DNA from 3 places in the Actinoallomurus acanthiterrae genome. Region 2 is predicted to be linked to each of the others. Evidence: riboswitches for the same ligand, from Rfam matches in the RefSeq annotation. Region 2 holds a riboswitch; each other region holds the start of a gene.
The links. Region 2 has a riboswitch for thiamine pyrophosphate ahead of ACYVF7_RS58835 (purine-cytosine permease family protein). Riboswitches for the same ligand answer to the same signal wherever they lie in the genome.
Positions count from the first base shown of each region.

Region 1 (6,280 bases), 4.7 Mb from region 2:
CTTCGGCAACTCTCGATGTGGCCACACTCGGTCGCGTACGGCCTTCTTGTGGAGTGGCTGCGCGGATAACGGCAGATCATCGGTTGTCCCAGTGAATAGCGAGAAGCCGAGTGTGATTTACGTAACATCGCGCCGGCTATTCGTGTGATCTTGCCGGTGTTAGGTTCCGTCCGGGTCTTTGCGTTTTATTTACATTCCATTTCAGGGGGTCTCGCGCGTGATGAAGATGGCAACGGGCGTGCTCGGAGTCGTCCTGGCAATGTCACTGCTGTCGGTCGCGAACGGCGTCACCGCCGACGCGGCGGTGACCGCGAGGCCGAGCGGCGTACACATGTCCGTGCCGGAGTCGGCACCCAGTGTCACGTCCGACCTGAAGGATCTCGACTCAGGAGAGAGCAACGACGCGATCGGGCGAACGGCGACGTTCACATTCGCCCCGAACGGCGCCACCGGCGTGACCAGGTACCAATACGCGTGGAACGACGAGACGGAGGCCGGAGCCGGAGGCGCGCCGTCCGTGACGGCCGACGCCGACGGCACGGCGAAGGTGACCCTTACCGTGCCCTTCACGCAGGACATCAGCTACCGCTTGTACGTATTCAGCTACGACCAGGCGAACAACCGTAGCCTCAACCCCGGAATCTTCGAATTCCGCCTCGCTTCACCCGCAGGCCCGGTGAGTCGGTGGAAACTCGACGAGGCACGTGGCACGGATCTGGTCGATTCTGCGGGCCACAACACCGCGACGTTGGTCGGCGGTACGCCGGGAGTCTCCGGCCGGGTCGATCAGGCGCTCCGTCTGAACGGCAACGGTGACCACGCGGCCACGGCGTCGTCCGCGGTGCACACGGACAAGAGCTTCACCGTATCCGTATGGGCACGACTGGCCGATGCCACCCACTATTCGACGGCGGTGAGCCAGGCGGGCAGTAGGGCCAGTGGGTTCCAGATCTATTACTCGCCGTCGTACAAGACCTGGGTGTTCAGCCGGCACTCGGCCGATGCCGACGGCGCGGTCGAGGTGCCTGTGGTCGCGGACGCGCCCGCCCGGCTGAACAGGTGGACGCACCTCGCAGGGGCTTACGACGCGCCGAGCCGACAGTTGACTTTCTACGTCGACGGCGCTCCGCAGTCCGGCCGGGCGTCGGTCACCTCGCCGTGGGACGCGACGGGGGCCTTGCAGATCGGGAGGGTCCTGGAGAAGAGCGCTTTCCGCAACCCCTTCCACGGCGATCTCGACGACGTCCGAATCTACGACCGTGTCGTGTTCGGAACCGAGCCCGACGGCATCGAGGGCTCGACCGGTGGCATCGCGGATCTGGCGAACCGGCCGGTCGTACGGGAGGGGTACTGGCCCGGCGACGGTGGTTCCGGAACCACCGTCACGGACTCCAGCGGACGCGCCCACGATGCCACGCTCAACTCTGCCGACGCCTGGACCGCCGACGGAAAGATCGGCGGTGCGCTCGACCTCGACGACGCGAAGAAGGAACACGCCGTGACGACCGGCCCGGTTCTTCGGACGGACAGCGGTTTCACGGTCGCGGCGTGGGTTCGGCTCGCCAAGACTCCCAGTGGGGATGCGACCGCGCTGGCGCAGAACGGTTCCCGCCGAAGCGCTTTCCGGCTCGGCTATCGGGTGGTCGACGGTACCGGCTACTGGTCGTTCGGAATCTCGGCGGCCGACACCGATGGCGCGACGTCCACCGACACGTACAGCGTGAATCCGGCCATGGTCGACGGGCAGTGGCATCACCTCGTGGGCGTCTACGACCCGGCGGCGAAAAAGATCCGTCTGTACGTGGACGGCGATCGTGCGGCGCAGACCTCCATCGCAGTGCCCTGGAACGCGGGCGGCCGATTCGACATCGGCGCGGCGAAGGCCAAAGGCGCCGCAACCGACTTCTGGCCAGGTGGGATCGATGACGTTCAGGCGTTCACAGGCGTCCTCACGGACGACGAGATCAACGCGATGGGTTCCTGAACGGGGAGCGCGAATCAGGTGAGCCACTGTGAGGTGGGCCAGGTTTCGCGGCGCCAGGCGCTGTCCCAGAACATCCACTCGTACTCGGTAGCGCGGAAGAAGGCGCGGGTCATGCTCTCTCGTGTGGCCGCGTCGGTCGTCGCCGCCAGGCGGTCGGTGATGTCCTTGGCGCGTTCGGTCGATTCGGCGAAGGCCGGGTCGGAGTAGGTCGCGATCCAGGCGCGGTAGGGGTGGTCCTCGACGCCCGCCGTGTTCTCGAGCAGGGCCTTGCCGACGTCCTGATACACCCAGAAGCACGGCAGCACGGCCGCCGCGAGCACCGGATACGGGTCGGCGAGGGCCGTCGCCTGGAGGAACGACGAATAGCCGAGGCAAGTGGGGGAGGTGTCGATGCCCGCCAGGTCGTCGGCGGTCAGTCCGAACTCCTCGATGTAGCCGGCGTGCAGCGTACGCTCCGCCGCCAGCGCTGCGTGCGCGCTCTCGGCGAAGAAGACGGCGTCCTCGGTGTCGGTGGCCCGGGCGGACGCGACCGCGAGCGCCCGGGAGAACGCCTCTAGGTAGCGGGCGTCCTGCACGATGTAGAACGCGAACCGTTCACGGTCGAGCGTGCCGGCGCTGAGGGCGGTGTTGAACGGGTGCTCGTGGATCGCGCGGATCAGGCGGGCCGAGCGCTTCCACACGTCGTCGCAGAACATCGGGTCCTCTCAGCGGTCACCGGACGGCGCGACGAGGACGTTCGAGCAACACCAGGAGTCACCGGTGACGTCCCTTCGCTAGTCCGAACTAGATCAGGTTCGACGGGTGTGATCTCAGCCCGGATACGCCCCGGGCACCCCGCGTCACCGCCGACCGTAACAACAACCGGCCGGTCATGACCACCCGCCGCCACCGCCCTGCGGGTCGGTGGCGCTCACGTACGGACGGTCGGCGCCCGTTGAGCGCGCGCACCTAGCGTGGGAGGTCGATCCGGTACTGGATGAAGCCACGGTTCTCGGCCACCTGGTCGTACAGGCGCCGCGCCGTCGCGTTCGACTCGTGGGTGTGCCAGTACACCCGGGCGCAGTCGTGGGTCTTGGCCCAGTCGGTCACGGCCGCGATCAGGGCGCGTCCCACGCCCATGCCCCGGGCCTCCGGCGCGGTGAACAGGTCCTGCAGGTAGCAGACGTCGGCGTTGGGAATCGACGTGCTGGCGTGAGCGAGGAAGTGCACGATGCCGACGAGCCGGCCGTCCAGCGTCGCGCCGAGGGCGTGCATGCGCGTGTCCGCCAGGAACTCGCGCCACGCCTGCTCGTACATCTCGGCGGGTTCCACGCGCTCGTAGAAGTCGATGTATCCGCGGAACAGGTCTTCCCAGGCGGCCCTGTCGGACGGAACGAGTTTGCGGATGGTGATCATCGGTCTCCTGCCGGGTCGAGCAAGCCGAACGTCGACGGACGCTCCCTACGTACGGCCTGGTCGGCGAGGACAGGCCCACATGCCCGAGCGTAGGGAGCTGCGATCCTCCGGGACACGGCCACTTCACGGCAGCAGCGAAGGACCAGTGACGGCCCGGCGTCGGACCTGGGGCTGTCCGTACGTGCGGATCGGGGGCTGGCGGCAGTGTCTCGGGTGCCGGTGCGCCCGTAGCGTGAACCGTCGAGGAGAGATCGGGAGGCGCCGCGTCCACGCTTCCGATCACCGGGCCATGCGGAGGGAACAGACCGGAGTGTCGATTCACCGATTCGGGCTCGTCCGGGCGGCGAACGCGGCGTCGTATCTGCGGGGGTTCGTCCTCTCCGGGATCGCCACCGTGCTCGTCACCCGCGCCTGTCTGGCGCAGGCCGGCTATCCCAAGGTCGGCAGCGGGAACCTGCACATCGCCCACGCCCTGTGGGGCGGCCTGCTGATGGCGGCGGGCGTGGTCATCGCCGTGGCCTTCCTCGGCCGGTCGGCGCGGATGTGGGCCACGGTGGTGGGCGGCGTGGGCTTCGGCCTGTTCATCGACGAGATCGGCAAGCTGGTCAACAAGACCGGCTACTTCTACCGCCCGGCCGCCGGGCTCATCTACCTCACCTTCGCCGCGCTCGTCATCCTCACGCAGTGGGTCGGCGGACGGACATCGCTCACCCCGCGCGAGCGTACGGCCAACGCCGCCTCCGCTGCCCTGGCCGGGATCACCTCGGGACTGACGCCGCAGGAACGCCGCGCGGCGGTGCGTTTGATCGAGGAGGTGGACGATGAGGCTCGGGCCGCGCTGTCAGACCTCCTCGCGGTGGCGCCCGACCGGCGGCCTGCCGCCCCGCGCCCGGTACGTACGGCGGTCGCCCGCGCCCGTTCCGTCGTCGGGCGGCTGGTCACTCACCGCGTCGTTCTCCGCGTCGCCGTCGGCTACCTCGTCGCACAGGGGGCCCTGACCCTCACCGGAGTGATCGCCGACGACTTCATTGTGACGAGCGCCGGAGAACGGGAGACAGGCGCGGTCGCGGCCGTTGCCTGTTGCGCGGTCGTGTCGACCGCTCTGGGCGCGTACGGCCTGGGGCGGCTGCGCCGCGGTCGCGTGACGGCCTTCCGGGTGTTCAACGCCACCGTGCTGCTCGACATCCTCGCCGGGCAGTTCTTCAAGTTCACGATCAACCAGTTCGCGGCGCTGTCCGACCTGGCCATCGACCTGCTCGTCGCCTGGGTCATCACGACGGAACTCCGCCGCCTCAGGTCCGGCGCTCCTGCCCCGGGATCGTCGCTGACGGGCCGGCCATCGGGTGTCGGTGTCCAGAGGCCGACGGAGTCCTGAGGGGCTGTGTGGTTCACTGCGCGGGTGATCGAGTACGACGTACTGCGTGTGTTCTGCGGGCCTGACGGCCGGCACGGCAACGAGCTCGGGGTCGTCCGCGACGGGGCCGGCGTCCCCTCGGAGGCCGAGCGTCAGGCCTTCGCGCGAGAGCTGGGGTTCAGCGAGACGGTGTTCGTCGACGACCCCGAGCGCGGCGTCATCGACATCTACACGCCGACGCTGCGGATGCCGTTCGCGGGGCATCCGTGCGTCGGCACCGCCTGGCTGCTCGGCGTACCCGCGCTGATCACCCCGGCCGGACGGGTCCGGGCCCGCCGGGACGGTGCGTGGGCCTGGATCGAGGCGCCGGCGGAGTGGGTGCCGCCGCGCACGCTGCGGCGGTACGGTTCGGCCGCCGAGGTCGACGCGCTGCCGGTGCCGCCGCAGGGGGAGTGGATCTACGCATGGGCGTGGCAGGACGAGGCGGCCGGGCGGGTGCGGGCGCGGGCCTTTCCCGGACGTGATGACGGCATCACCGAGGACGAGGCGACGGGTGCGGCGGCGCTGCTGCTGACGGCCCGCCTCGGCCGGGCCCTCACCGTCACCCAGGGGCGTGGCTCGCAGATCTCGACCGTTCCGAAGCCAGACGGACTGATCGAGGTCGGCGGCCGCGTCCGCCCCGCCGAACCGGTCCGTTGAGTCCGGGACATCCGCTCCAGGACGATCACCTGCGGTACGAGGACGGAATTCCCGTGGCGCTGGTGACGGCGGGAGCGGGCCTGGCCGCGTTCCCGTCGTCGATCGGCGGGCTCACCGCCCTGCGCCGCATCGACCTCGACGGGAACGCCCTGACGAGCCTTCCGGCGGACCTCGCGCGGTTCCCGCGGCTGGAGACCCTGCTGCTCTACAAGAACCGTCTCGCCGCGCTTCCGCCCGAGCTCGGCGATGTGACGTCGCTGCGGCACCTGAGCGTCGGAGGCAACCTGCTGTCCTCGGTTCCCGAGACACTGTGGCGCCTCACCGGGCTGCGTTCGCTCAACCTGGCCGAGAACGCCATCGCCGAGATCCCCGAGGCCATCGGCCGGCTCACCGCGCTGCGGATGCTCGACCTCGCGCACAACCGGCTCCGCCGGATCCCAGAGAGCATCGGCGACCTGACCGGGCTCACCGACTACCTCTACCTCGGCGACAACGAGCTCACGTCCGTGCCCGCCTCGCTGGGGCGGCTCGACCGACTCGGCTACCTCAGCCTCGCCGGGAACCGTCTCACCGCGCTTCCGGACGCGATCGGCCGGATGGCCGCGCTGCACGAGCTGCGTCTCCAGGACAACCGGCTGACCGGATTGCCGGGCTCGATCGGACGGCTCGTACGGTTGCGGGAGCTGCACCTGCGCGACAACCGGATCACCGAGCTGCCCGAGTCGGTCGGAGCAATGAGCGATCTGCGCCTCCTCGACCTGCGGAACAATCCGCTGACCCGGCTGCCCGCGGCGATCGTACGGCTGACGCGGCTCACGCATCTGGACCTGCGGGCCACCCGGCTGCGG
Region 1 is NZ_BAAHCO010000001.1:7,770,931-7,777,210, reverse strand. It holds gene ACYVF7_RS36665 (LamG domain-containing protein) at 221-1,984, shown strand; gene tenA (thiaminase II) at 1,999-2,679, opposite strand; TPP riboswitch at 2,733-2,831, opposite strand; gene ACYVF7_RS36655 (GNAT family N-acetyltransferase) at 2,933-3,379, opposite strand; gene ACYVF7_RS36650 (hypothetical protein) at 3,690-4,754, shown strand; gene ACYVF7_RS36645 (PhzF family phenazine biosynthesis protein) at 4,779-5,432, shown strand; gene ACYVF7_RS36640 (leucine-rich repeat domain-containing protein) at 5,486-6,280, shown strand, end outside.
Region 1: linked by a shared signal. The riboswitch ahead of tenA (thiaminase II) and the one ahead of ACYVF7_RS58835 (purine-cytosine permease family protein) in region 2 are both predicted to bind thiamine pyrophosphate.

Region 2 (6,280 bases):
ACCTCGATGGGGACGGAGCTCATCAGCCGGGTGGTGACCTCGGCGACCTCCTTCGACACGCGGGCGCCGAACAGGTACGACCGGGTCAGCAGGAAGGACATCCCGCCGAGCGGTCGCCGGGCGGCGTCCACCAGCCGGGCCTGGTAGCGGAGCGTGGCCAGCGTGACGGGGACCATGCGGTGCAGGACGCGGGCCGTGCGCTCGGGCAGCCCGATCGTCACGGAGGACAGGTCGCCGGAGGAGGTCGCCGCGAGGAGCACGCCGGCGATTCGCTCGCCGAACAGCTCCGGGTGCGCCTCGGCGAGCCCGAGGATCGCCATACCGCCCATCGAGTGGCCGACCAGGACGACCGGCCCCTCCCGCGCGGTCGCCTCGAGCACCGAGTACAGATCGCGGCCCAGTTGGTCGATGGTGGCGTTCGGTGGATCCCCCCAGCCGGATCGGCCGTGCCCGCGGAGGTCCCAGAGCACGGCGCGGGCCCGGCCGCCCAGCGCGTCCCGCTGGATGTGCCAGCTGGTGGAGTTGAGCAGGAACCCGTGGCAGAAGACGACGGTCACCCTGGCCTCGGCGGCCTCCTGCACCTCGACGTGCAGCCGGACGCCGTCATCGGCGGTGATCGTCGGCGTCCGGAGATCCGGCTGCCCGACGTTCGGCCCCTCGGGAGATCCGTTCGGCCACCAGGTGTGCCTGCCCAGCACCTTGGTGATTTCCGTGAACGACATGGCCACCTCCGCCCGTTGCCGCTCCCAGCTCTTTACGGTGGCCCCTAACTCCAGTTTGGGTCATGGTGAAGGCATCGTCAAAGAGAGGGGCCGGATCGACGGAGCTCACAGCACGGACAGGTACGGGGTTCGGTCATCCGCCCGGGGCTGCCACGCCGAGCCGTCCGCCGTCCCGCTCGGTCATCCATCCAGTACGGGGCCTGCCACGGTGAGCCATCCGTCCTCCTCGGTGACCGTGGTCCCGAACGCGGCGCAGGCGGCGGCGAACCGCTTGTGGATCCAGGCGTGGTCGGCGCCGGTGGCGAGACGGGTACGGGCGTACTCGAGCGTCAGCGGAACGGCGGTAAGCCGGGCGATCCGGCGCCCCTCTAGTTTCACGTGGAACATGAGACCCAGATCGTTCCGCAATACCGGGTCCACGGCGTAGTCGTCGATGAGGTCGCCGAGGTCGTACAGGACACGGCCGCACACGCCGTGGAAGACATGCGCGGAGTGCCCGGCGACCAGGGTCGCCCCGGCGTCGACCAGCGCCCGCGCCGCCGCCCGTATGTGGCGGAGGGGTTCGGTGGTCATGTTCGGGCCCCAGTGCGCCAGCACGAGCACGAGGACCCCGTCGGCGGACAGCGCGTGGATCCGGTCGGTGAGCCAGGCCGGGACGTCGTGGCGTAGGTCGGCGTACGCGACCCCGGGCCGGTCGGCGCGGGCGGCGAAGTCGGGCGGATGGTCGGTGACGCCGAGGACGGCCACGCGCGAGTCCCCGAGGTCGAAGAGGGCGGGTTCCCGTGCCTGTGGCAGGTCGGGTCCCGCGCCGACGGCCCGGATGCCCGCGCGGGTCAGGTGCGCGAGCGTGTCCGTCAGAGCCTCGTGGCCGTAGTCCAGCGCGTGGTTGTTGGCCAGCGTCACGCCGTCGATCCCCAGGTCGGCGAGCGTGTCGACGGCTCGCGGCGGGGCGCGGAAGTGGAACGGTTTGCCGGGAGCCGGCCAGGGGTGGCCGCGCGCGGACAGACAGCACTCGAGGTTGATCAGCGACAGGTCGGCGGAGCGGAACATCCGCCGCACCTCGTCGGCGAACAGCCCGTACGGCCCGGACACGGCGATTCGCTCCGCGACCCCGCGTCCCAGCATCGTGTCGCCGCCCAGGGCGACGGTGATGGCCACGCCGGACTCCCCCCCATCAGGATCGCCGCGCGGGCCGCGCCGGGCCAAGGGCCGAAGGTCCCGCCCGACGACCGAGGCACGGCTCTCCCGGGCGGCCTGGCGGCGATGTTCTCCTGGGCGGCCTGGCGGCGATGTTCCCCCGCGCGGCCTGGCTGCGATGTTCTCCCGGGCTGCCTTGCGGCGACGTCCTCCTGGGCTGCCTTGCGGCGATCGTCCACAGCCTGTGGACGGAGCCGTACCCTGGGACCATGCCGGAGCTGCCGGAGGTGGAGTCCCTCGCCGCCTTCCTGCGCGAGCACGCCGTCGGGCGGGCGATCGCGCGGATCGACGTGGCCGCCATCTCATCGCTGAAGACGTACGATCCGCCGATCACCGCGCTGAACGGCCTGACCATCACCGGGGTCGCGCGCCACGGCAAGTTCATCGACCTGGACGTCGACGGCGTGCACCTGGTCATCCACCTGGCCCGGGCGGGCTGGCTGCGCTGGAAGGACGCGTTGCCGTCGGCGCCGCTTCGGCCGGGCAAGGGCCCGCTGGCCCTCCGGGTGCACCTCGACGACGGATCCGGGTTCGATCTGACCGAGGCGGGCACCCAGAAGAGGCTCGCGGTCTACGTCGTACGCGACGCCGCGGAGGTCCCGGGCGTGCGGTCGCTCGGCCCCGATCCGCTCGCCGACGGCTTCACCATGGACACGCTGAAGGGCATCCTCGACGGCCGGCGCACCCAGATCAAGGGACTGCTGCGCGACCAGAGCGTGATCGCCGGCATCGGTAACGCCTACTCCGACGAGGTCCTGCACGTGGCGCGGATGTCGCCGTTCAAGCTGGCGGCGAGCTTCACGGACGAGGACGTCGCGACGCTGTACGACGCGATCGTCCGCACGCTCGGCGATGCCGTCGAGCGCTCCCGCGGCCTGGCGGCCAAGGACCTCAAGGGCGAGAAGAAGGAGGGCCTGCGGGTGCACGGCCGGGCAGGTCAGAAGTGCCCGGTGTGCGGCGACACGATCAGAGAGGTGTCGTTCGCGGACTCCGCCCTGCAGTACTGCCCGACCTGCCAGACGGGCGGCAAGCCCCTGGCGGACCGCCGGATGTCCCGACTGCTCAAGTGAGCCGCGCGTCCACCCGGGTATGGACGCCGCCCTGGTCCGCGCTGCCGACGGCGACGCGAGCGGCGCATCCGGGGGCGAAAGGCACTATGGCGCGATCCCCGTGGACCGTGCTCGGCGGGCGGCCGCCGTCCTGGCAGGCCGCTGCCGTAAGCGGGGTCACTTCTCCTGGCAGGCCGCTGCCGTAAGGAAGCGGAGTCAGCCCTCCAGGCGGGCCGCCGTCGACCGTGTCAGCGGACGGCCGCGGCCCTGCCGGAGCGTCGGAGGTCCGTGCTCAGCGGACCGGCGGGTGCGGGCCGAACAGCAGGCCCAGGGTGCCCCACCGCTTGATCTCGCAGCCGTTCTTACGGCTGAAGGTCGAGTCGACCTTCTTGCCGTTCCACGTGCCGGTGACGGTCGCCGTCTCCGGGCCGCCGTAGATCTGGGTGCACATGACGTTCTTCGGCGTCGGCGCGAACGGGTCCTTGCCCGCCACACCCGCCGTGGCGAGGGCCGCGCACGCCTCCTTGGCCTTGGGCAGGTCGCCGCCGACGGGGTCGCAGGTGAGCGTGTGCGTCTTGGGCTGCGACGTCTGCGACTCGCGCACGGTGATGGTCAGCCGGGTCTTTCCCGCCTGCCCCGGCCCCGGCGTGGCCGATGATCCAGTGGTGGACGGTCCGCTCGGTTTGACCGTCGCGTTGTCCTGCCCGCTGCCGCAACCGCCCAGCAACAGGGCGGCGGCGGCGATGCCGGGGATGGCGACGGCCGCTGGTCCCAGTCTGGTTAGAGATTGCCTCATGACGATTCGACGCCGGGCGTCGGCTCGTGGTTCCGTTAACTTGTGAATGCTTTCAGGGACCAGGTTCCCGCGGTTGAGGTCGCCAAGGTTCCGGACGACGCATACCTCCTGGACGTGCGCGAACTGGACGAATGGCAGGCCGGGCACGCGCCTCGCGCGATCCACATCCCCCTCAGTCAGCTCGGCGCCCGCGCGTCCGAGGTGCCCACCGGCGATGACGTCTTCGTCATCTGCCGGTCGGGGGCCCGGTCGGCGTCGGTGGTCGCGGCGTTCAACAACGCCGGCTGGAAGACCGCGAACGTCTCGGGCGGCATGCACGCCTGGGTCGCGGCGGGCCGTCCGATGGTCAGTGAATCGGGCAGCGAGCCATACGTCGCCTGACCGAGGTACATTAACGGCGGAAAAGTTCAGACCTCGCGGGAGCTCGGGCGACGACCGGGCTGAGAGGGCGGCTACGCAGTGCCGCCGACCGCTCGAACCTGACCGGGTAATGCCGGCGTAGGGAGTGTGCCTTGAGCACTGCCGTCGACGAACGTCCACTCGACAACGAGGCCCCGTACACCCTCGACCAGCCCGCCCCCAGGGTCCTCAGCTTCTGGGACCAGAGCGCCTTCTGGGCCAACCTGGGCGTGAGCCTCCTCGCCTTCTCCGGCGCCTACTCGGTGCTCGCCCCGGACGCCCAAGGCAACCCCCGGCTGCCCATCGTCGGCGGGATCGTCGCCATGGTCGTCGGCACCGCGATCGGCGGGATCATGCTCGGGCTGGCGGCCGTGTCCGGCACCCGCGCCGGCGTCCCCGCGATGATGATGCTGCGCGGCCTGTTCGGGACGCGCCTCTCGTACGTCCCCACCGTGATGAACATCCTGCAGATGATCGGCTGGGGCACCTTCGAGCTGGTCACGATCGCGGGCGCGGCGAAGGAACTCGTCGGCGGCGGCCCGCACTGGGCGTACGTCATCGTCGCGGGCGTGGTCACGACCGTGCTGACCATCTGGCCGCTCGGCTCCGTCCGGGTCCTGCGCCGGTACGTCACCGCGGCGGTCGTCCTGGCCCTCGCCTACTTCTACGTGCAACTCGTCCGTCAGCCCCTGCCGAACCTCACCCACGGGTCGTGGAGCCACTTCTGGATCGGCGCGGACGCCGCGCTGGCCGTCTCCATCTCCTGGGTGCCCATGGCGGCCGACTACACGCGGCACTCCCGCTCCGAGCGGGCGTCGTTCGGCGCCGCGAGCGTGGCGTACGGGCTGACGCAGGTCGTCGCGTACGTCCTGGGCCTGCTGGCGCTCGCCCTGGTCGCCGGCGACTCGTCCAAGGTGTTCGGGCCGTTCCAGCACGTCGCCCTCGGCACGCTGTTCTTCGCGGTGTTCGTCCTGCGCGAGGTCGACCAGTCGTTCGCGAACGTCTACTCGACCGCGGTCTCGATCCAGAACCTCGTGCCCCGCGTGGACCGGCGGCTGCTCACCGTCACCCTGGGCGCCCTCACGACGCTGCTCGCCCTCGTCCTGAACATGGACAACTACTCGGGCTTCCTCACGCTGATCGGGTCGGTGTTCGTGCCGATGCTCGGCGTGCTGGCCGTGGACTTCTTCTGCTTCACCGGACGGCGCGGCTGGAACGTCTCCGACCGTGCGCCCGCCCGCTGGGGGATGGTCGTCGCGTGGGTGGCGGGCATCGCGACGTACCAGCTCATCAACCCCGGTCAGGTCGGGTGGTGGTCGCGGATGTGGACGCACGCGCAGAGCGCGCTGCACTTCACTCCGGCGGACTGGATGAGCGCCTCGCTCCTGTCCTTCGCCGTCGCGGCGGCGGTCACCGGCGCGATCGGTCTCATTCGCCGGTGAAACAGCCGGGAGATCGGTCGGGGTTGGCCGTGAGGTCGGTCGGGGTTGGCCGTGAGGTCGGTCGGGGTCGGCCGGGAGGTCGGTCGGGGTCGGTTGGTCGCGGGGTGAGCCGGTCGGGGCGAGCCGGTCGGGGAAGAACGCTGAATCGCACGTCACGGCGTCGTCGCGCCCGTCATGATGGGGGTACGGAGTGGCGGGAGGCGATCACGATGGCGCAGTGTGATCACGACTGGGTGCAGACCGCGCCCAACCAGAAACGATGCCGCAAGTGCGGATTGGTGCTGACCTTCGCATAGGGACGTGACGCGGGTGGCACTATGGGCCGCGTGAGCTCGTCTGACGCGATGATGCGGGCGGCGGTGGCATCCTCCGCCGACGCGATGATCGCGTTGGGGGCCGACCTGACCGTACGGCTGTGGAACCCCGCGGCCGAGCGGATGTTCGGCTGGACCGCGGAAGAGGTGCTGGGCCGGCCGCTGCGCGTCGTCCCCGAGGAGCACACCGCGGAGCACCGCGCCGTGCTCGAACGCGTCCGCGAGGGCGGCCACATCTCGTTCCTCACCCGGCGGCTGCACCGCGACGGCCGGCTGATCGACACGCGGGCGGTCGCCAGCGCCATGCGCGGCGAGGACGGTGAGTTCCTCGGCTGGATCGGTCTCTACCGCCCGGTGCGGG
Region 2 is NZ_BAAHCO010000001.1:12,458,090-12,464,369, reverse strand. It holds gene ACYVF7_RS58860 (alpha/beta fold hydrolase) at 1-722, opposite strand, end outside; gene ACYVF7_RS58855 (CapA family protein) at 903-1,880, opposite strand; gene ACYVF7_RS58850 (Fpg/Nei family DNA glycosylase) at 2,129-2,989, shown strand; gene ACYVF7_RS58845 (SSI family serine proteinase inhibitor) at 3,261-3,764, opposite strand; gene ACYVF7_RS58840 (rhodanese-like domain-containing protein) at 3,807-4,145, shown strand; TPP riboswitch at 4,171-4,286, shown strand; gene ACYVF7_RS58835 (purine-cytosine permease family protein) at 4,277-5,605, shown strand; gene ACYVF7_RS58830 (sensor histidine kinase) at 5,923-6,280, shown strand, end outside.

Region 3 (6,280 bases), 7.7 Mb from region 2:
GCACGGCGTTGCCGCTGACCGTCCCGGGCCGCGCGACGTACGGTTCGAGCGCCGACAGGTCGATCTCGCGGATGTCGGCGTAGGAGGCGTCGGGGTCGGGGGCGGCCGGGGTGTACGGGCGGTCGGTGTGCTCGTCGAGGAACGTCCGGCAGACGTCGTCGACGCCGAAGGTGGAGAAATCCGCGGAGATCTCCGCGCCCTGGGTGGCGATCGTACGGCGGTCGCTCATCGGAAGAGAGGCGAGGCCGGGGCCGCCGTACTCGAGGTTGTGGTTCGTGGCGTCGCCGTAGACGCCGGCGATGTGAAGGAAGACGTCCTTGCCGCTGACGGCACTGGGCTTCTCGCCGACGAGTTCGTACCGGATCGTCGGCGCGACGGAGAACCAGGTCTTGCCGGTGCAGAGGATGGAGTAGACCTCGGCGGGGCCCAGGCCCTGGGCGACGGCGTTGTAGGCGCCGGCGGCGCAGGTGTGCGAGTCGGTGCAGGCGAGGACCTCGCCTGGCCGGGCCAGGCCGTTCTCGGCGATCACCTGGTGGCAGATGCCGTGCCGTCCGATGTCGAAGAACCTGGTGATGTCGAAGTCCTCGGCGAACCGGCGCGCCCGCGGGCCGGCAGCGGCGTCGTGCACGGTCGGCGCAGGCACGGCGTGGTCCATGACGACCGCGACCTTCTCGGGGTCGGCGATGCGCAGCGGCTGCACCCAGGCCGTGGCGAACTGCAGGTCGATGAGGACGGTCATGTCCACATCGCATACGACGGTCTGCCCGGTGCGGACGCGGTCCAGGCCGGCCGACCTGGCGAGGATCTTCTCGATCATGGTCATGCCCATGCGGCTTCTCCTTCGTGCCGGTCGCGGTAACGCTCGCCGAGGATGGACCAGTCGCGCAGGCCGAGGAGTTCGAAGAAGCCCTCCGGACCGGCGGGCACGAGCGGCCCGGGGTCGATGCCACGCAAAGCGGCCAGCGAGGACAGCATCGCGGCGGTGCCGGCGCCGAGCGCCGCTCCGGGATGGATGGCGATCCGGTAGCCGAGCGCGGCGAGCCGCTCGGCGGGAGTGTCGGAAGTGAGCCCGCCCTGCACCATGTTGATCAGCAACGGGGCGTCGACCTCGCGGGCGATTCGTTCGATCTCGGCGAGGCTCTCCGGCGCCTCGACGAAGATCATGTCCGCGCCGGCCTCCGCATAGTGGTTCGCCCGTTCGATCGCCGCGTCGAGGCCGAGTGGCCCGCGCGCGTCCGTACGGGCGATGATCACCAGGTCGTCATCCGTGCGGGCGTCGAGGGCGGCCCGGAGTTTCGCGAGGTACCCCCCGGCCCCGATCAGCTCCTTGTCTGGCAGGTGGCCGCAGCGCTTGGGAAACGCCTGGTCCTCCAGGTGCAGGGCAGCGACTCCGGCGCGTTCGAGCTGGCGGACGGTGCGCACGACGTTGAGCGGCGCGCCGTACCCGGTGTCGGCGTCGGCGATCAGCGGGACGTCGCCGAGCACGCCGGTGATCATGCGGGCCCGCTCGGCCATCTCGCTCTGCCGCGCCCGGAACGTCGCCACGCGCCGCTCGAACCGCGGCGGGAGAAGGCCGACGACGCGCCGGGCGGGCCGGCGCTTTCGGCGCGGCCCCGGCTGTCGCGCCCGCCGATGCTCGGGCGGACGGTCCTGGCCTGCCTGATCCAGACGCTCGGCCCGGTCGGATTTTACGGGTTCGCCTCCATCGCGCCGCTCGTGCTGCTGCACAAGGGCTTCGATGTCGCGCACTCCCTCGGCTACACGGCACTGACCGCGCTCGGCTACCCAATCGGGTCGCTCCTGCTCATGCCGATCGCCGACCGCGTCCAGCGCCGTACCCTGACGATCGTCTCGTCCATGGGCGTCGCCGTCGTGGGCACGGTGTTCGGCATGGCGAGCAGCGGGTGGCTCGTGGTCGTCGCCGGCACGCTCACCGCGCTGCTCAGTGTCATCCAGGCGACGGTTTCCCGAACCTACAGCGCGGAACTGTTCCCCACAGCCGTCCGCAGCACCGTCATCGGCCGTTCCTACGCACTCTCCCGCCTCGTGGCGGCGGTCCTGCCGTTCGTATCCCTGACCGCACTGTACGCACTAGGGGCTGCGGCGCTGTACCTTCTGTGCGCGGCGCTGATCACTCTGATGAGCCTCAGCGTCGCCCTTCTCGGCCCCAAGACCAACGACGTCCGGCTGGAGGCCATCTGATCGCCGAGCCGGCGGAGGGTGGCCGCCGCGCCCTGAGACTTCCCGCTGGAACGCAATGCGACTCCGGGCGCAGATGCCATGCCGCTCAAGCCCGACCCTCCCGCACATTGGTTCAACGTCGGGCCATTCGGTGTCGCGGCCGGTTGCTGACGGTCTCGCTCCGAGAAGTGTGCCTTATCCCTCCGTCAAGGGCAGGTAGATGCGGCCGCCTCGTTGGGCGAACTCCTCGGCCTTCTCCCGCATTCCGGCGGTCAGAGCTTCACTTTCGGGCATGCCGTGCTCTTCAGCGTAGGCACGCACATCTCGGGTGATCTTCATGGAGCAGAAGTGCGGACCGCACATCGAGCAGAAATGCGCGGTCTTCGCCGGTGCGGCAGGGAGGGTCTCATCATGGAATGACCGCGCGGTGTCCGGGTCGAGGGAGAGGTTGAACTGATCCTCCCACCGGAAGTCGAAGCGAGCGTCGGACAACGCGTCATCCCATGCCTGCGCTCCGGGATGTCCCTTGGCCAGATCGGCGGCATGCGCTGCGATCTTGTAGGCGATCACACCCGCCTTCACGTCGTCGCGATCAGGAAGGCCCAGGTGTTCTTTCGGCGTGACGTAGCACAGCATCGCGGTGCCATACCAGCCGATCATCGCCGCGCCGATGGCCGAGGTGATGTGGTCGTAGCCGGGCGCGATGTCGGTGGTCAGTGGTCCCAGCGTGTAGAACGGCGCCTCGGAGCACAGTTCCATCTGCAGGTCGACGTTCTCCTTGATCTTATGCATGGGAACGTGGCCGGGCCCTTCGATCATCACCTGGCAGTCGTACTCCCACGCGACGTTCGTCAATTCTCCCAGCGTCCGCAACTCCGCGAGCTGCGCTTCATCGTTGGCGTCATAGATGGAGCCGGGCCGCAGCCCGTCGCCGAGAGAGAAGGTCACGTCATAGGAAGCGAAGATCTCACACAACTCACCGAAGTGGGTGTAGATGAAGTTCTCCTCGTGGTGGGCGAGGCACCAGGCAGCGAGGATCGACCCGCCGCGTGAGACGATTCCCGTCTTGCGGCGGGCCGTCAGCGGCACGTGCGCCAGCCGGACGCCGGCGTGCACGGTCATGTAGTCCACGCCTTGTTCACACTGTTCGATCACCGTGTCACGGAAGACCTCCCACGACAGTGCCTCCGGCCGGCCGCCGACCTTTTCCAGCGCCTGGTAAATCGGAACAGTGCCGACCGGCACCGGAGAGTTACGAAGGATCCACTCGCGGGTCTCGTGGATCCGCCGGCCCGTCGACAGATCCATGATCGTGTCAGCGCCCCAGCGGGTCGCCCAGCGCATCTTCTCGACCTCTTCGTCGATCGAGGAGCCGACGGCCGAGTTGCCGATGTTGGCGTTGATCTTCACCAGGAAGTTCCGGCCGATGATCATCGGCTCGCTCTCCGGGTGGTTCACGTTGGCGGGCAGGACCGCCCGGCCACGGGCCAGTTCGTCCTGCACGAACTCGGGAGTGACGCCCTCGCGCACGGCGACGAACTCCATCTCCGGGGTGATCTCGCCGCGCCGGGCGCGTGCTCGTTGGGTGATGCCGCCGGCTCGCTCGGTGCCGGGGGAACGCCACGCGGTTCGCAACTTCGGCAGGCCACGGTTCAGGTCGGCGACGTATCCCGGATCGGTGTACGGCCCTGAAGTGTCATAGAGCACGACCACAGAGCCGTTGGTGAGGTGCACCTCGCGCATCGGCACCCGGATGTCCGGCTGCGAGCCGGTGAGATAGGTCTTACGGGCATGTGAGGCCATCGAACAACTCCCTACGCCGGCATTACCCGGTCAGGTTCTAGCGGTCGGTGGCCGCGTCAGCCGCCCTCTCAGCCCGGTGCGCCGGGCTCCCGCGTTCGTCGTGCCGACCCTAACCCGAAACGGCCTCCTCGCCGCAACCCCGGGTCATGAAGTAACGACGTTGCGGTTGTACGGTCCGCGGATTGCTAACCGACAGGAAACGATGGGGTCTGACAAGCAATCGCTGATCACCGTGCAACGTGATCAAACCCAGCACAGACAGCCACTCGCAATGCGCCTGACCTGCGGAAACGCTAGCGGACCGGCAATCCGGTGACCGTGCGGCCGATGACGAGGCGCTGGATCTCCGACGTGCCCTCGAAGATGGTGAATATCTTGCTATCGCGGTGCCAGCGCTCGACGGGATAGTCGCGGGTGTAGCCGTTGCCGCCGAGGATCTGGATGGCCTCCTCGGTGACTCGTACGGCGGTCTCGCCGGCGTGGAGTTTGGCCATCGAGCCTTCGGCGCTGGCGAACTCCTTGCCGTTGCGCGCCATCCAGGCGGCGCGCCAGACGAGGAGGCGGGAGGCGTCGATCTGGGTCTTCATGTCGGCGAGTTTGAAGGCGACGGCCTGGAAGTCACCGATCTTCTTGCCGAACTGCTCGCGCTCGCGGGCGTAGTCGACGGCGTATTCGTACGCCGCGCGGGCGATGCCGACGGCCATGGCGCCGACGGTGGGGCGGGAGGCCTCGAAGGTGCGCAGGGCGGCCTGGCCGGCGGCGCGCTTGCCCTCGCGGACGCGGGCGAGTCGCTCGTCGAGCCGGTCCTTGCCGCCGACGAGGCAGGAGCCCGGCACGCGCACGTTGTCGAGGATGACTTCGGCGGTGTGGGAGGCGCGGATGCCGTGCTTCTTGAACTTCTGGCCCTGGGACAGGCCGGGGTTGCCGGGCGGCACGATGAAGTTGGCCTGGCCGCGGGTGCCGAGCTCGGGGTCGACGGAGGCGACGACGACGTGAACGTTGGCGATGCCGCCGTTCGTGGCCCACGTCTTGGTGCCGTTGATCACCCACTCGTCCTTGGCCTCGTCGTACTCCGCCCGGGTGCGGATCGAGCCGACGTCGGAGCCGGCGTCGGGTTCTGAGGCGCAGAACGCGCCGAGTTTGATGTCGTCGGCGGTGCCGAACATCTGCGGGATCCACTCGCCGATCTGCTCGGGCAGGCCGGTGGCGGCGACGGACACGGCCGCCAGGCCGGAGCCGACGAGGGACAAGCCGATGCCGCCGTCTCCCCAGAACAGCTCCTCGAACGCGACCGGGATGCCGAGGCCGGACGGCTCCATCCACTGCTCGGCGAAGAAGTCGAGGGAGTACAGCCCGATCTTGGCCGCCTCCTGGAGGATCGGCCAGGGCGTCTCCTCGCGCTCGTCCCACTCCTGGCCGGCGGGGCGGATGACGTCTCTGGCGAACTCGTGGACCCACTCCTGGACCGCCCGTACATCCTCGTTCAGCTCGAGTGAGAAGGCCGGGGCGCCGTCGTCCGACATGTTTCCTCCGTTCACGGCCGGCCCGGGCGGCGGGCACGCTATTGGACCCGTTGTCCAGCTCACCCTAGCGGCCGGAGTGCTACCGGCGGTAACAGGGTGGCAAGTGTCACATTACGCCCGGAAGGAGATTGACTTCGTGCCATGAGAGTCACGAGGCTGTAACAAGCGGTACCGTCTGTACGAGGTAAGAGGTAACTTATTTCGCAATCTGCCCCCGTGGCCCTGGTCGCCCGATAGAACGGGAGTCTGAGTGGGTCTGCCCGGTTCCCCCCGCCGTCGGGACGCCCGCCCCACCCGAGTGCTCGCCTTCGGCGCGGCCGTCCTGGCCGTCGTCCTGGTCGCCGCGCTTGCCGCCGTCTTCTGGCCCAGTGGCGAGCAGACGCACGTCACCGCCTACTTCGAGCGCGCCACCGGTGTCTACCGCGGCACCGAGGTCCGCGTGCTCGGCGTGAAGGTCGGCAAGGTCACCAGCGTGACGCCCAAGGGCAACATGGTCGAGATCGGGATGGCGTACGACGCCAAGCGCAAGATCCCCGCGAACGCCCAGGCCGTCATCATCGTTCCGTCGCTGGTCGCCGACCGGTACATCCAGTTCACGCCGGTCTATCGAGGCGGGGCGGCCCTCAAGAACGGCGCCACGCTGTCGCTGTCGAGCACGGCGGTGCCGGTCGAACTCGACGACGCGAACCAGTCGGTCAACGATCTGGCCAAGGCCCTCGGACCCCAGGGCGCCAACGCCAACGGCGCGCTGTCGCGGCTGCTGAAGTCGAGCG
Region 3 is NZ_BAAHCO010000001.1:4,719,501-4,725,780, reverse strand. It holds gene ACYVF7_RS22705 (3-isopropylmalate dehydratase large subunit) at 1-829, opposite strand, end outside; gene ACYVF7_RS22700 (isocitrate lyase/PEP mutase family protein) at 820-1,545, opposite strand; gene ACYVF7_RS22695 (MFS transporter) at 1,633-2,202, shown strand; gene thiC (phosphomethylpyrimidine synthase ThiC) at 2,377-3,984, opposite strand; TPP riboswitch at 3,973-4,087, opposite strand; gene ACYVF7_RS22685 (acyl-CoA dehydrogenase family protein) at 4,278-5,507, opposite strand; gene ACYVF7_RS22680 (MCE family protein) at 5,758-6,280, shown strand, end outside.
Region 3: linked by a shared signal. The riboswitch ahead of thiC (phosphomethylpyrimidine synthase ThiC) and the one ahead of ACYVF7_RS58835 (purine-cytosine permease family protein) in region 2 are both predicted to bind thiamine pyrophosphate.